4 regions of the Gordonia sp. 135 genome follow, and region 2 is predicted to be linked to each of the others. Evidence: predicted binding sites of a transcription regulator. Region 2 holds the regulator's gene; each other region holds the start of a gene.
What was found. The regulator LexA, encoded in region 2, represses DNA repair genes until DNA is damaged. The targets are predictions, from matches to a motif close to CGAACANNTGTTCG.

Region 1 (3,516 bases), 310 kb from region 2:
CAGTGCATCGCGGAACTTCGCGGGCAACGTGAGTCGCCCTTTGTCGTCCAATTTGGGCGTGTAGGTGCCGACGAATCGCACAGACATGTCGACACCTCCTGCCCCTGGGTTCCGCGCTCCGGATCGCCTCACCCAGTGCTGCCACAGTACCCCACTTTCCTCCACTTTCCACCCCAGAGGCCCACACGATCTCCCACGTTCAGCAAATCCCCAGTTCAAGCGGGCAAAATGTGTGGAACTTCGTGCGTGTCCCGTGCGCAAACGCGCGTCTACACCTCCCGGAGCCGTGTGGCAGACGTGTTTCCTGAGGTGCCAGATACCCGTGCGACCAGCAGTTCCGTCATAAGTGGGGCAAAGTGGGGACCCCCGGTGGGGGAAGGTGGGGCCCGGGAGTGGGTGACGGTGGGGCGCCTGGGGCGCACGGCCGGGAGCGCGCTGGATCGCACATACGAAAGAGCCGCGCACCCACTGGGGTGCGCGGCTCCGGATGAGTCGTGGCATTCAGGCCGGCCGGGGATCTACTCCTGCTCGAACCGACGGTTGAATCGTTCTTCCATCCGCTCCGACAGCTTGCGCTTGGAGCCGGACGACCCGGACTGCTTCTTGCCTCCGGCACGCGGCGCGGACGTCGCGGAGTCGGCGAGGTCGTCACCCCAGAGGGCGAAGAGACCGGCGCCGAACATCACCAGGAAGCCGAGGAGGCTGACGATCGGGAATCCCCCGATGTCGATCTTGACGATGAGACCGCCGACGAGCATCACGAGGCCGACGACGAAGATGGCCACCGCCTGTAGGCGACGACGGCCACTCGACTTACCCAGCCGACGACGCTTGACACTGGACGCAAACTTGGGGTCTTCCGCGTACAGAGCGCTCTCGATCTGTTCGAGCATGCGTTGCTCGTGCTCCGAAAGTGGCACCGACCCTCCTTCTCCCTGATCCGCGACGCCGACGACGGTCAACCGCGACCGGTGAGGCGTCTGCGCCTTATTCTCCCATGATACGAGGTGAAATCAGCCGCGACCACCATTACTCGCTGTTGTTGGTCCGGATGCACATACCGGAACGACAACGGAACGCCGAATGTGTGTCCGGCCTCACGCAGTTCGCCCGATTTGGGGCTCCTCTGTCCCGAATTTGCCTTGCTCGTAAGCAATGACCAAGGTCTCGACCCGGCGGAGGAAATCAAGGACGAGGAGTCGCATGCCGGCGACACTGTCGGGGTCGAGTGTTCGGATGATCCCCGACTCGATCTTCATCCGGACGGGCGACAGCGTGGCGAAGCGCGCGGCCAGCGGGGCGAGGTCGGGAGCGACAACTCCGATGCGGGTCCAGGCGTTCGACGTCTTGCGACGGGCGGGGCCGGCCGGCTCGCCGATCGCGAGCGCGGCGCCTGCCGCACGGAGGGCGACGAGATAGAACTGCCGAAATCGCTCGGCGTCGTCGGAGACGCCGTCGGCGTTGTCGAGGAGGAGATGGGCGCGCTGGAGGAGGTCGCGCGCACGTCCGACCATCACCGGGTCGACGGGGGCGGACCGGCGGGATGTGGGCCGTCCGGGCATGGCATCCTCCTCACTCGCTGGCGACGGTGTCCGGTGGCAGACGCTTCCCTCGTCCGCCACCGGACCGTCATGTCGTCGGGATGAACGCGAACAGCTTGCGGAGGCACATTCATCGAACACCCGTTCGACACGTTCAATATAGCTAGCGGCGCGCGTCTCTTCAAGGCGTGGGTCCGCGCCCGCATCCTTCTTCAACACCGGGTCCCGCGACCCGATTCCGCGGAGTCCGCCGTACCGAGAGGACAGTCACGCCAGATGGTCGGAGAACGCATGGCCGGGGCGGTGCGGGCCCGCTCGGTGAACCCGGAAGCGACCCGACGTTGACGCTCCGGCTGGTGAACCTCAGTGGTCAGGACTCCCGCGTGTGGCTGGAGCCCGCTCTCGACGTCTACGTGACCGCGATGGGATATCCCCGCGGGACCGAGATGCATCGAGCGTCTCTGTGGCGCGAGCACATCGCCCGGCCGGGCTGGCGCGCGATCGGCGCGGTCGCCACCCTGCCCCCGCACGAGGCGCAGTCGATGCCGACGTCCCGTCGCCGGGTCGGACCGCCGGTGGGTACGGGTCCCGACGACGTCCTGGTCGGCATCGCGTACGGCTACACCGGCGCGACCGGACAGTGGTGGAATCAGCAGCTCCGGCTCGGGCTGCGGCAGACCGGACGCTCGCCCGCGGACATCGAGATGATCGCCCGGGACTACTTCGAGCTAACCGAGCTCCACGTTCATCCCACCGCACAGGGACGCGGCATCGGACAGTTGCTGCTGGCACGGCTCCTCGCCGAGCGGCCCGAACGTCATGTCCTCCTGTCTACGCCGGAGATCCCCGCCGAACAGAACCGGGCGTGGTCGCTGTACCGGCGGATGGGCTTCACGGACGTGCTCCGGCATTTCACCTTCACCGGCGACCCCCGTCCGTTCGCGTTCCTCGGCCGTCCGTTGCCGCTGAATCTGCAACCGCCGCCCCCCGGTCCCCCACCATCCGGAAGATAGAGGGCATGGCACAGACAAAGACGACAGCGCACGGCACGGAACACGCATGAGCGGGCACGGGGAGCGGCGCGACGCGGTGGTCGTCGGCGGCGGCCACAACGGCCTGATCGCCGCGGCCTACCTCGCGAAGGCCGGTCGCGACGTCGAGGTCTTCGAACGCGACGACATCCCCGGCGGGGCGGTGTCGACCGTCGAACGTTTCCCGGGGCACCGCATCGATCGCGGTTCCTCGGCGCACCTGATGATCCGGCACTCCCCCGTTCTGGACGACCTCGACCTCGCCTCGCACGGACTCCGGTACGTCGACTGCGACCCCTGGGCCTTCGTGCCGGCGACCGACACGGCCCCGGCGATCGTTTTCCGCACCGATCTCGACGCCACGTGCGTCTCCATCGAACGATCTTGCGGCGCAAAGGATGCCGCGGCATACCGGCAGTTCGTCGAGACCTGGACGCCGCGCGCGCGGGCCGTCATGGACGCCTTCTACCGACCCGCGTCGATGGGACAGTTCGGGCGGGCGTTCGCCGGTCTCGGTTCGACGGCCACCACCGAACGCACCGGCCTGATCGGACGCCGCAGCGGCGCGATGCTGAATCTCACCGCCGAACTCATGGCGTCCGGCGACTCGCTCCTCGACCGATACTTCGACTCCGAACAGCTCAAGGCCGGGCTCGCCTGGTTCGGTGCGCAATCGGGACCGCCGATGAACGCACCCGGCACCGCGCCGATGGTCGGGTTCGCCGCCCTGATGCATCTCATCCCGCCCGGCCGCGCGATCGGCGGCAGCGGTGCGCTGACCGATGCGCTCGTCCACCGCATCGGCGCCGACGGCGGCCGGATCGTGTGCGGGGACCCGGCCGTCTCGATCACCCGGTGCGGTGACCACTGGCGGGTGCAGACCGAATCCGGCGAGCGTCGGTGCACACCGACCGTGATCAACGCCTGCCACGTGCTGGCGACCC
Region 2 (3,516 bases):
AACGCGCCGACGAGCCGTCGGTGGAGGAACAGGCGGACATCTATCGCGAGGTGCTCGACGCGTTCGGCGGCCGCAAGGTCGTCATCCGTACGCTCGACGCCGGCTCGGACAAGCCGCTGCGCTTCGTGCACCAGCCCGAGGAGGCCAACCCGGCGCTCGGTGTGCGCGGCGACCGGATCGCCTTGGCACACCCCGAGATCCGTGCCCATCAGCTCGACGCGATCACACGCGCCGCCGAGGGTTCCGAGACGAGCCCCTGGGTCATGGCGCCGATGATCGCCTCACCGGCCGAGGCGGCCGCCTTCGCCGCTCAGGTACGGGAACGCGGACTGGTCGCCGGGGTGATGATCGAGGTCCCCGCCGCCGCGATCCTCGCGCCGGCGATCCTGGCCGAGGTCGACTTCGTCTCGATCGGCACCAACGACCTCACGCAGTACACGATGGCCGCCGACCGGATGTCGGCCGATCTCGCATCGCTGACCGATCCGTGGCAGCCGGCGGTCCTGCACCTCATCGCGACGGTCGCGCGGGCCGGACGGGATCAGGGGAAACCGGTGGGCGTGTGCGGCGAGGCCGCGGCGGACCCGATCCTCGCCTGTGTGCTCGTCGGGTTGGGTGTCACCTCGCTGTCGAGTGCTCCGGTGGCGGCCGCCGCGGTCGGTGCCCGCCTCGGCGGCGTCTCACGGTCGACCTGCGAAAACGCGGCGACAGCCGCGCTCGCCACCACCGATCCGGCTGCGGCGCGCGAGGCTGCCGCCGCGGTTCTCGAGAACGAAGAGGTCAGATACGCCGCATCACGGTGACGACCTTGCCGAGGATCACGGCCTCGTCGCCCGGGATCGGGTCGAACAGCTCGTTGTGCGGCATCAGCCAGACATGACCCTTCTGGCGTTTGAAGGTCTTGACCGTGGCCTCGCCGTCGATCATCGCGGCCACGATGTCGCCGTTGTCGGCCACGTTCTGCTGGCGGACGACCACCCAGTCGCCGTCGCAGATCGCGGCGTCGATCATCGACTCACCGACGACCTTCAGCAGGAACAGCGAACCCTCGCCGACGAGCTCGCGGGGGAGCGGGAAGACGTCCTCGACGGCTTCTTCCGCGAGGATCGGGCCGCCTGCGGCGATCCGGCCGAGCACCGGCACGAAGGTGGGCTCGGGTAGCGCACCACCGGTCGGTGAGGTGGGCGTCGGCGGCTCGCTCGGTGCGATGTTGACCGCTCGCGGACGATTCGCGTCGCGCTTGAGGAGGCCCTTGCGTTCGAGCGTCCGCAGTTGGTGGGCGACGGAGGAGGTCGACGTGAGACCCACCTCGTCACCGATCTCGCGGATGCTCGGCGGGTAACCGCGCTCGCGCACGGATTTGCGGATCACCTCGAGAACTCCGCGCTGCCGCGGCGTCAGCGAGGCCTCGGCCGCCGCCATGTCTGCCGGGGCGACGGGCTCGTCGGCGCCCCGCGCTCCGGTGCGCTTACCGCCGTCATCGCTCATGATCGGGTTCCTCTCGATTCCGAACGTGCTGGTAGATCGCTTGTCTGACGACGACCCTAGCCGAGAATGCCGACCGCATCAAACATTTGTTCGACGTGTTGCGAGACAAGTGTCGGAGTGCCGTGCTACAAATCGAACATCAGTTCATCGAACAGATGATCGACAATCGAACAGTTCGAACGCCGACGACGCAGTCGGAGCACGGACAAGCGTTCGACCGGAAACACGGAGGGCATCATGCGCACCGCCACTCTCATCGACCCCGACCGCTCCACCGATTCGGTCCGTGGTGACGTCCTGGAGCGTCCGCGCCCGATGCGCCGCGGCGACGGCCGCCGGCCCGTCGACGGGCGTCCGGTGCCGGAGTCGGCGGTCCGGGTCCGCCGGGTCGCCTCCACCCGGTGCGCCTCGCCGGTCGGTATGCGGGGTCGTGCACCGGTCGTACCCGTCTCGCGTGTTGCGCATACCGCGCCCTCGGCCGTCATCCGGCGGCGTCGGCGCACGGCGACGGCAATTCTCGCCGGCGTCGGGCTCGCTCTGGCCGTGTGGGTCATCGCGGTCGTCGGTCAGAACTACGCCGCGACGGTCACACCTTCTTCGGTCGGCACCGAGGTCGTACACGTGCGGTCGGGCGACTCGCTGAGCACCATCGCATCGCGCGTCGCCCCCGAGATGCCGCGTGAGGCGGTCGTCGACGAGATCATCCAGCTGAACGACCTCCCGTCGAGCGGGCTGCGCGTCGGTCAGCCGCTGCTCGCCCCCCGGTACCACTGAGCACGGGCGGTATCCTCGATGTCACAGGGACCGGCCGACTACCGGCCTGGCATGCGGCGCGGCTGCACCAGAGTGTCCCGTGACCTGCGTGAGGATACGATGCGCTGCCCCTTCTGCAAGAACGACGACACCAAGGTCATCGACTCGCGTGTCGCTGATGAGGGGCAGGCCATCCGGCGCCGCCGCTCCTGCGTGGAGTGCGGGCGACGCTTCTCGACCGTGGAGAGCGCGGTGCTCGCGGTGGTCAAACGCAACGGCGTCACCGAACCGTTCAGTCGCGAGAAGGTGATGAGGGGCGTCCGGCGCGCATGCCAGGGACGCCACGTCGCCGAGGACGCATTGGCGCAGCTCGCCCAGCAGGTCGAGGACACCGTACGTGCCAGTGGATCGGCCGAGATCCCCAGCAACGAGGTCGGTCTCGCGATCCTCAAGCCGCTGCGCGACCTCGACGAGGTCGCCTACCTGCGGTTCGCGTCGGTCTATCGCTCGTTCGACTCCGTCGAGGACTTCCAGCGCGAGATCGACGACCTCCGAGCCGCCTCAGCCGAGTCGGTCAAGAGTTCGTAGGACCCGCTTCTCCGACACCGGGTACGCGGTGCCGAGCCGTTCGGCGAACAATCCCACCCGCAGCTCCTCGACGAGCCACTGGGCCTCGTCGTTGACGTGCGCCTTCCGGTGGTCGGGCACCTGAGTCAGTCGTTGCGCCCACCGCTCGGTCACCCGGTCGACGACGGCTACTCCGGCCTGATCCCGGGCCGCCGATGCAGGGAGCGCCGACAGGCGGGCCTCGGCGGCCGCGAGGTAGCGCGGCACATTCTCCAGATGTCGTCGTGCGGTGGCGGCGACGAATCCGTCGAAGACGAGATTGTCCAGCTGTTCGGCGACGTCATCGGCCGCGAGTGAACCGGCATGTCGGTCGATCGCGGCACGGACCGGTGCCACCCAACCGAGGGATTCGACGGCGAGAGAGAAGTAGTCCGGTGCCGACTCGGTGATCCGTGGACGCAACTTCTCGGTGAGCACGCGGAATGTCTCGGGAGAGCGCACCGCCGACAGGGTGCCGGCGTCGAGGCCCGCCACGACATCGCGGATGGCGCGACGTGTGCAGTCGGCCAGCAACGCATCGAGATCCGGGTAGGGGCTCTGGCTCAGCGCGAGTCGACCCGCGGCCCCGAGGGAACCGGCCACGCGGCGGTGCAGGGGCGGGATCGCCAGGTCGAGGAGCGCGACGATTCCTCTCGCCGCCAATCGATC
Region 3 (3,516 bases), 230 kb from region 2:
CCGCAGTCGGGGGTGGAACAGACCTCGCCGTCGGGTCGGGCGAAGGACACGAGACGTTGTTCACGGGTGGCCAACCTCTTGCCGCGTCCGAAGTAGAGCGGGATTGCGGTGGCGTCTTTGAACACCGCCAGCCAGGGCTGGGTGTCGGCGGCCATGTTGACGAGGTCGGTGATCGGGATCAGGGTGCCGGTCGCGGTGGTGGCGAACCCGGCTTCGCGTCGTAGGTCGTTGAGATCGGCTTTGATGATCAGCTGGATGGGTAACCCGCGGTGGCTCTTACCCAGGAGTCCGTCGTCGAACACGGCTTTCAGGAGTGCGTTGAGGGCGTCGTGGTTGAGCTGGGCGGGGGTGCGGTCGTCGCGTGCGGCTGCGGCTTCGACCGCCTCGGGGTCGGCGTCCTCGATGGAACCGTGGGGGGAGTCGGGGTCGTCGGGGTTGTTCATGCCGGGTTTGGCCCAGACGGCGAGCAGCATGGTGATGCGGGCGAGGAGTTCGGGGGTGAGGTTGGCGGTCATCTTGGCGGTGCCGTCGGCGCGTTGCCGGTTGACCGACAGATTGCGGCGACGTTTGCGGTCGGTGTCGTCGGTCAGTGTGCCGTCTGGGTCGAGGTGGGCCAGCAGTCGTGCACCGAGGGCGGTGATGTCGGCGGGGGTGTGGTCGACGGCGATCTCGGCCATCTGTCGTTCGGCGGCGACCTTCACGTCGTGGTCGGTGGCGTGTGGGATCTGGTCGAGGACGTCGAGTACTGCCCGGACGTGGGAGGTGCTGACCTTGCCGTCGGCCAATGCCTCTGCCAGAGCGGGGCGTTCGGGTTCGAGTGGTTCGCCGGTCGGGCTGAGGTGGGTGGCGGTCGCGTGGCGTTGTTTGGTGCGGCGCATGGGGTCGGCCACACGTAGGCGGTGGGTCATGAACTGGGTGATGCTGCGGTGGCCGGTCTTGTGGGGTAGGTCGCGGTCGGCGATCTCGATGATCTGTCGGTCGCCGGCGAAAGTGAGTCGGGCGATGGCGCGTTCGGTTCCGGCGGCGACGTCGATGAGTTCGGCATCGGAGCACTGTGTCAGATCGACGGCCTGGAGTTCGGTGGTGAGCCGGTGCAGTTCCTGCACGAGCTCGGAGGCGCGGGCCGACGGAGTGCCGTCGGTGGTCGAGATTTCGGTCAAGACGGTCACCCCCCGATGCCGTGTGCGAATGTATATTCGACTGTACCCGGAATCATGCTGCGGTGCAACGCTTATCGAAAGCAGGTAGATGGCCCACGTTTGTCGGAGGTGTGTGCTATCGGGTCTCCCTCGGCGGGCTGGGTATCGGCGAACCTCGCAACGAAAATTGGCTCTTACGGTATACGGGTAGGGGGTATATAGTCGGTCGCATGAGTGCTACAGCGACCCATCCCGCGCACGACACGGGTACGCACGAAGGTCACCAGCACGCTGGTGGCGAACACGGCGGTCACGCCGACCACGTCGGCCGGTTCCGCCGACTGTTCTGGATCATGGTGGTACTGGCCATCCCGACGGTGGCGTTCAACGAGATGTTCGCCCACCTGATCGGATACTCGCTGCCTCACCACGGGTGGGTCTTGTGGATCTCGCCGGTACTTGGCACGGTCATCTACTTCTGGGGCGGCCGGCCGTTCCTCGCCGGTGCGGTCGGGGAGATCCGGTCCCGCCGGCCGGGGATGATGCTGCTCATCGGGTTGGCCATCACTGTCGCATTCGTGGCGTCGTGGGGCGCGAGTCTGGGGTTGTTGTCCGGTGAGCTGAACTTCTGGTGGGAGCTGGCGCTCCTTGTCGCGATCATGCTCCTGGGACATTGGGTCGAGATGCGTGCGCTGGCCCAGACGACATCGGCCATCGACTCGCTGGCGGCCTTGCTGCCCGATGAGGCGGAGAAGGTCGACGGCGCCGGAACGGTCACCGTCGCCGTCTCCGAGCTGGAGGTGGGCGACGTAGTACTGGTTCGGCCGGGTGCATCGATCCCGGCCGACGGTGACGTCGTCGACGGTACGGCGGATGTGGACGAGTCGATGATCACCGGTGAGTCGCGCCCGGTACGACGATCGGTCGGGGATCGCGTGATCGCCGGGACCGTCGCCACCGATTCCGCGGTTCGTGTCCGGGTCACCGCGATCGGTGATGACACCGCGCTGGCCGGGATCGAACGGCTCGTCGCCCGAGCGCAGGCGTCGACGTCGCGTGCCCAACGTCTTGCCGACCGCGCCGCCGGGTGGCTCTTCTGGTTTGCCCTCGCCGCGGCAGCTGTCACGGCAGTCGTCTGGACCTCGGTGGGAATGCCTGACTCCGCGGTGGTCCGGGTGATCACTGTCCTCGTCATCGCCTGCCCGCACGCTCTCGGTCTTGCCATCCCGTTGGTGGTTTCGATCGCGACGGAGCGCGCGGCGCGAGGGGGAGTGCTGATCTCCGACCGGCTCGCCCTCGAGACCATGCGGTCGGTCGACGCCGTCCTCTTCGACAAGACCGGGACGCTGACCCGTGGAGCTCCGACGGTCCGTTCCGTCGAACCAGCGGGCGGCCGCACGGCGGACGAGGTCCTGGTGCTGGCCGCGTCGGCCGAGGCGGACAGCGAGCATCCACTCGCCGTCGCAATAGTCGAGGCCGCCCGGGGGCGGGGACTGGAGGTGCCGGCGGCGCAGGACTTCACCTCCTCACCGGCGGTGGGTGTCTCGGCGAGAGTGGACGGAGTGCACATTGCGGTGGGCGGGCCGAGGTTGCTCGACAGCCAGGGTGTTGCAGAGCTGTCGATCGCGGGCACCTGGCGCGATGAGGGCGCGATCATCCTGCACGTCGTCGCCGACGGTGAGGTCGTCGGAGCGCTGGCGTTGACCGATGAGGTGCGACCGGAGTCGCGCGAAGCGATCGACGGCCTTCGGCGCCGTGGGGTCGAAGCGGTGATGGTCACCGGAGACGCGCGAGCGGTGGCCGAGGATGTGGCTCGCGAGCTGCGGATCGACCGCGTCTACGCAGGTGTCCGGCCAGAGGACAAGGCCGACAAGGTGGCCGAGCTGCAGCGCGAGGGTAAGCGGGTCGCGATGGTCGGTGACGGGGTGAATGATGCGCCGGCGCTCGCGCAGGCGGACGTCGGGATCGCCATCGGCGCCGGTACCGACGTCGCCATCGCCTCCGCGGGCGTGATCCTGGCGTCCTCGGACCCGCGGTCGGTGCTCTCGGTGATCGAGTTGTCGCGGGCGAGCTACCGGAAGATGGTGCAGAACCTGTGGTGGGCGGCCGGGTACAACCTGATCTCCGTTCCACTCGCGGCCGGTGTGTTGGCGCCGATCGGATTCGTGTTGCCGATGAGCGTCGGCGCGATCCTGATGTCGGTGTCGACGGTGGTCGTCGCGCTCAACGCCCAGTTACTCCGTCGGCTCGATCTGTCCCCCGATCGGCAAGCGTCACGGTGACTGCGATCGGGTGACCTGACGCCTGGTCTGCCCGAGGGCTCGGACCCGCTGTCTCCCGGCGGTTCCGGGCCGTCGCCGTGTCTGCGGAGGGCCTC
Region 4 (3,516 bases), 140 kb from region 2:
TCGCGATGATCGCGGGGGAGAACCTCGGCGAGGGCGTCGGACGCACCAAGAAAGAGGCCGAGCAGCAGGCGGCGGCCCACGCGTGGAAGGCGCTCACCGAACGCGCCGAAGCGTCGTCGTGACAACAGCGTCGTGACAACAACTCTTCATGCCTGAACTACCCGAGGTCGAGACCGTCCGCATGGGTCTCGAGAAGCATCTGACCGGACGGACCGTGACCGCGGTCGAGGTGCTGCATCCGCGTGCCGCCCGCCGCCACGTCGGCGGCGAACCGGACCTGATCGGTCGCCTCGCGGGCAAACACGTCACCGGAGTGCGGCGTCGCGGCAAGTACATGTGGATCGACGTCGCCGACGACACCGACCGTGCCGCTCTCGTCGTGCATCTCGGCATGAGCGGGCAGATGCTCATCGCCCGCGACGGGGCGCCCGACCACACCCATCTCCGCATCCGCGCACACCTCGACGACGACAACGAACTGCGGTTCGTCGATCAGCGGACCTTCGGAGGTTGGCATCTCGACGACTATGCGGTCTCCGATGACGCGGCCGACATCCCGGTGTCGGTGGCGCACATCGCTCCCGACCCGTTCGACCCCGCCTTCGACTCGGCGGGCGTCGTAACGCGCATGCGCGCCAAGCACTCCGAGATCAAACGTGTCCTGCTCGACCAGACGGTCATCTCCGGGGTCGGCAACATCTACGCCGACGAGGCGCTGTGGCGGGCCCGACTTCACGGTGCGCGTGTCGCCGAGACGATCTCGCGTAAGAAGCTCCTCGAACTTATCGACGCCGCCACCGCGGTGATGACCGAGGCGGTCGAGGTCGGGGGCACGTCCTTCGACGCGCTGTACGTCAACGTCAACGGCCAGTCGGGGTACTTCGAACGCTCCCTCAACGCCTACGGGCGTGAGGGGCAGCCGTGCCGGCGATGCGGGGCGATCATGCGCCGGGAATCTTTCATGAACCGCAGCTCTTACTTTTGCCCGAAGTGCCAGACTGCTCCACGGCGTCGCACACGTTGAGTCCGTAGTGCTCCCTGCGCTTACGTGCGGAGCGTGACCGCGGCGAAGCCGCTGTGCAGGCATCGACGAGTCCGGTGAAGGCTACGAGCGTTCCGCGGAACGCTCGAAGAGCCTTGGCCAGCTGTTTTGTCGGTGGGCGCCGCTAAGTTGTTCGTATATCCGTTCGAACAGCTGGGGGCTTGGGGTGTCTGTTTCGGTGCTGCACGGTGAGAATGTGTCGTCGATGTTCGATGGCGCGGATCCGGCGTCCTTGTCCGATGACGTGTTGGAAAGCAGAGTGCTGGGTTATGCCGCGCAGATCACCGCGCTCACGGCCGAGTTCTTGTCTCTGGTGGCGGAATTGGATGAGCGGGAGTCGTGGCGGGGGCCGGGTGTGCATTCGCTCGCGCACTGGCTCTCGTGGAAGGCGGGTGTCTCTCAACGCACAGCGCAGGAGCAGGTACGGGTGGCGAAGGCTCTGACGGAGTTGCCGTTGATTCGGCAGGCGTTCGGTGCGGGGCGGTTGTCGTATTCGAAGGTGCGGGCGTTGACGCGGGTCGCGACCGCGTTGCGGGAGAAGGAACTGGTGAATCTGGCGTTGTCGTGTACGGCGTCGCAACTGGAGCGGGCGGTCCGTGCGATAGGACAGATCGACCGGGATCGTGGCATCGAGTCGGAGAATCGCCCACCGGTGGAGTCGACAGGCCGGTGGAAGTGGAATGCGGATGGCTCCTTGTCTGTGTCGCTGACGCTGTCTCCGCTAGACGGTGCCCGGCTTCTTGCCGGTGCGGTCCGGGCAGAGTACGAACGCACCCGGACCTGCGACGATGCGGATCTGTCCGCGGTGTCGAGCGTTCCGCGGAACGCTGCAAGCGAGTTGGAAACCGTGGATGGGGAACCGGACTCCGAGGTCAAACCGGCGAATCGTCGGGACCTGTGGCGAAATGTGCCGTCGAATCTGGCGCCGGCGTTGGTGGCCATGGCAGACATGGTGCACGAGGGGATCGCGATGCCTGATCTCGCACCGGGAGCCGAGATCCTGATACATACCGACGAGGGTGGGCAGCAGGCACACCTTGATGACGGGCCGGCACTGTCGGAGGCTGAGTTGGACGAGGCGCACTGCGGTGCTGCGGTTCGGAAGGCGTTGTCCAGCAGGGTTTCCGGAGCGCCGGGGAAGTTGGCGTTGCTGGGGTTGGGGCGTAAGTCGCGGACGCCGAACAAGGCACTCGTCAGGGCGTTGTTCGTGAGAGACCGGTGCTGTCAGATGCCCGGCTGTGAACGCACACGGCATCTGCACGCCCATCACGTGGTGTTCTGGTCGGCCGGTGGGGAGACCGAGTTGGACAATCTGATCTTGTTGTGTGGAAGCTGTCACCGTGCGTTGCATCGGGGTGAGTTCAGTATCACCGGGCATGGGTCGCAACGGTTTTCGTTCCACCGGCCGGGCGGTTCAGTGATCGACGTGAGTCCCGCGACACACGTGCCGGGGCAATGGTCGCCTGATGCGCGGGTGGCCGCGGATTCGACGGTGCCCGTGGGCGGCGGCAAGCCCGACCTCGGGTATGCGACCGAGGTGATCCACGCGGTGCGGGAATGGAAAGAACGCAACGCAAGCCGAGAGGCGGGAGCTGCCTGACGACGTCGGGCACGACCGGTTCGGGAATTCGTCCTGATCCACGGCTCTTACTATGGTCAGCGGTGCCAGCGCCGCCCCGCCGCCTGAGAGGACTCATCCCAGCATGACGATCGAACAGAACACAGCCACTCCGGCCCAGCCCGCGGAGCCCGCGCACACCGACCTCTGGGTCGAGCGCACCGGGACCCGGCTCTATACCGGCCGCAGCTCGCGCGGTGCCGAGGTGCTGATCGGCTCGCAGGATGTCGAGGGTGTCTTCACGCCGGGCGAGCTGCTGAAGATCGCGCTGGCGGCCTGCACGGGCATGTCGTCGGACCGTCCGCTGTCGCGCCGCCTCGGCGACGACTACGACGCCACGATCCGGGTCAGCGGTGACGCCGACCGTGAGAACGAGGTGTACCCGCGGATCTCCGAGATCCTCGAGGTCGACCTCTCCGAACTCGACCCCGACGCCGCGCAGCGCCTGCTCGTCGTCGTCGAGCGCGCCATCGACGCGGTGTGCACGGTCGGCCGCACCATCAAGGCCGGCGCCGAGGTCGACCTGAAGATCGAGACGGACTGACACCATGACCACCGACCGGGTCCGACTGTCGGCGTTCGTGCACGGCCACGTCCAGGGTGTGGGCTTCCGATGGTGGACGCGGTCGCGGGCCCTGGAGCTCGGTCTGGTCGGCTACGCGTCCAATCAGGCCGACGGACGGGTGCACGTCGTGGCCGAGGGACCCCGCGAGGAGGTGCAGGCGCTGCTCGATGCGCTGCGGTCCGGAGAGACCCCGGGCCGGGTGGATCTGGTCGTCGACAGTCTCGAGTCGGCACGCGGAGACCTGACCGGCTTCCTCGAGCGGTGAGCGCTGAACGGTGAGCGTTGCCCGAA

Region 1: GKZ92_RS14535 (SAV_6107 family HEPN domain-containing protein) is a predicted target of LexA. The motif match lies at 1,676-1,689, and genes of this name have one in related genera.
Region 3: GKZ92_RS14205 (DUF222 domain-containing protein) is a predicted target of LexA. The motif match lies at 1,186-1,199, and genes of this name have one in related genera.
Region 4: GKZ92_RS13775 (HNH endonuclease signature motif containing protein) is a predicted target of LexA. The motif match lies at 1,177-1,190, and genes of this name have one in related genera.

The regions. Positions count from the first base shown of each region.
Region 1 covers NZ_CP046257.1:3,218,047-3,221,562, forward strand. The annotation lists gene mraZ (division/cell wall cluster transcriptional repressor MraZ) at 1-87, opposite strand, end outside; gene GKZ92_RS14530 (DUF3040 domain-containing protein) at 519-920, opposite strand; gene GKZ92_RS14535 (SAV_6107 family HEPN domain-containing protein) at 1,098-1,562, opposite strand; gene GKZ92_RS14540 (GNAT family N-acetyltransferase) at 1,883-2,554, shown strand; gene GKZ92_RS14545 (phytoene desaturase family protein) at 2,601-3,516, shown strand, end outside.
Region 2 covers NZ_CP046257.1:2,905,959-2,909,474, reverse strand. The annotation lists gene GKZ92_RS13095 (putative PEP-binding protein) at 1-803, shown strand, start outside; gene lexA (transcriptional repressor LexA) at 781-1,488, opposite strand; gene GKZ92_RS13085 (LysM peptidoglycan-binding domain-containing protein) at 1,726-2,262, shown strand; gene nrdR (transcriptional regulator NrdR) at 2,362-2,829, shown strand; gene hrpA (ATP-dependent RNA helicase HrpA) at 2,803-3,516, opposite strand, start outside.
Region 3 covers NZ_CP046257.1:3,140,400-3,143,915, reverse strand. The annotation lists gene GKZ92_RS14205 (DUF222 domain-containing protein) at 1-1,160, opposite strand, end outside; gene GKZ92_RS14200 (heavy metal translocating P-type ATPase) at 1,370-3,421, shown strand.
Region 4 covers NZ_CP046257.1:3,049,840-3,053,355, reverse strand. The annotation lists gene rnc (ribonuclease III) at 1-122, shown strand, start outside; gene mutM (bifunctional DNA-formamidopyrimidine glycosylase/DNA-(apurinic or apyrimidinic site) lyase) at 149-1,024, shown strand; gene GKZ92_RS13775 (HNH endonuclease signature motif containing protein) at 1,248-2,642, shown strand; gene GKZ92_RS13770 (OsmC family protein) at 2,746-3,204, shown strand; gene GKZ92_RS13765 (acylphosphatase) at 3,209-3,490, shown strand.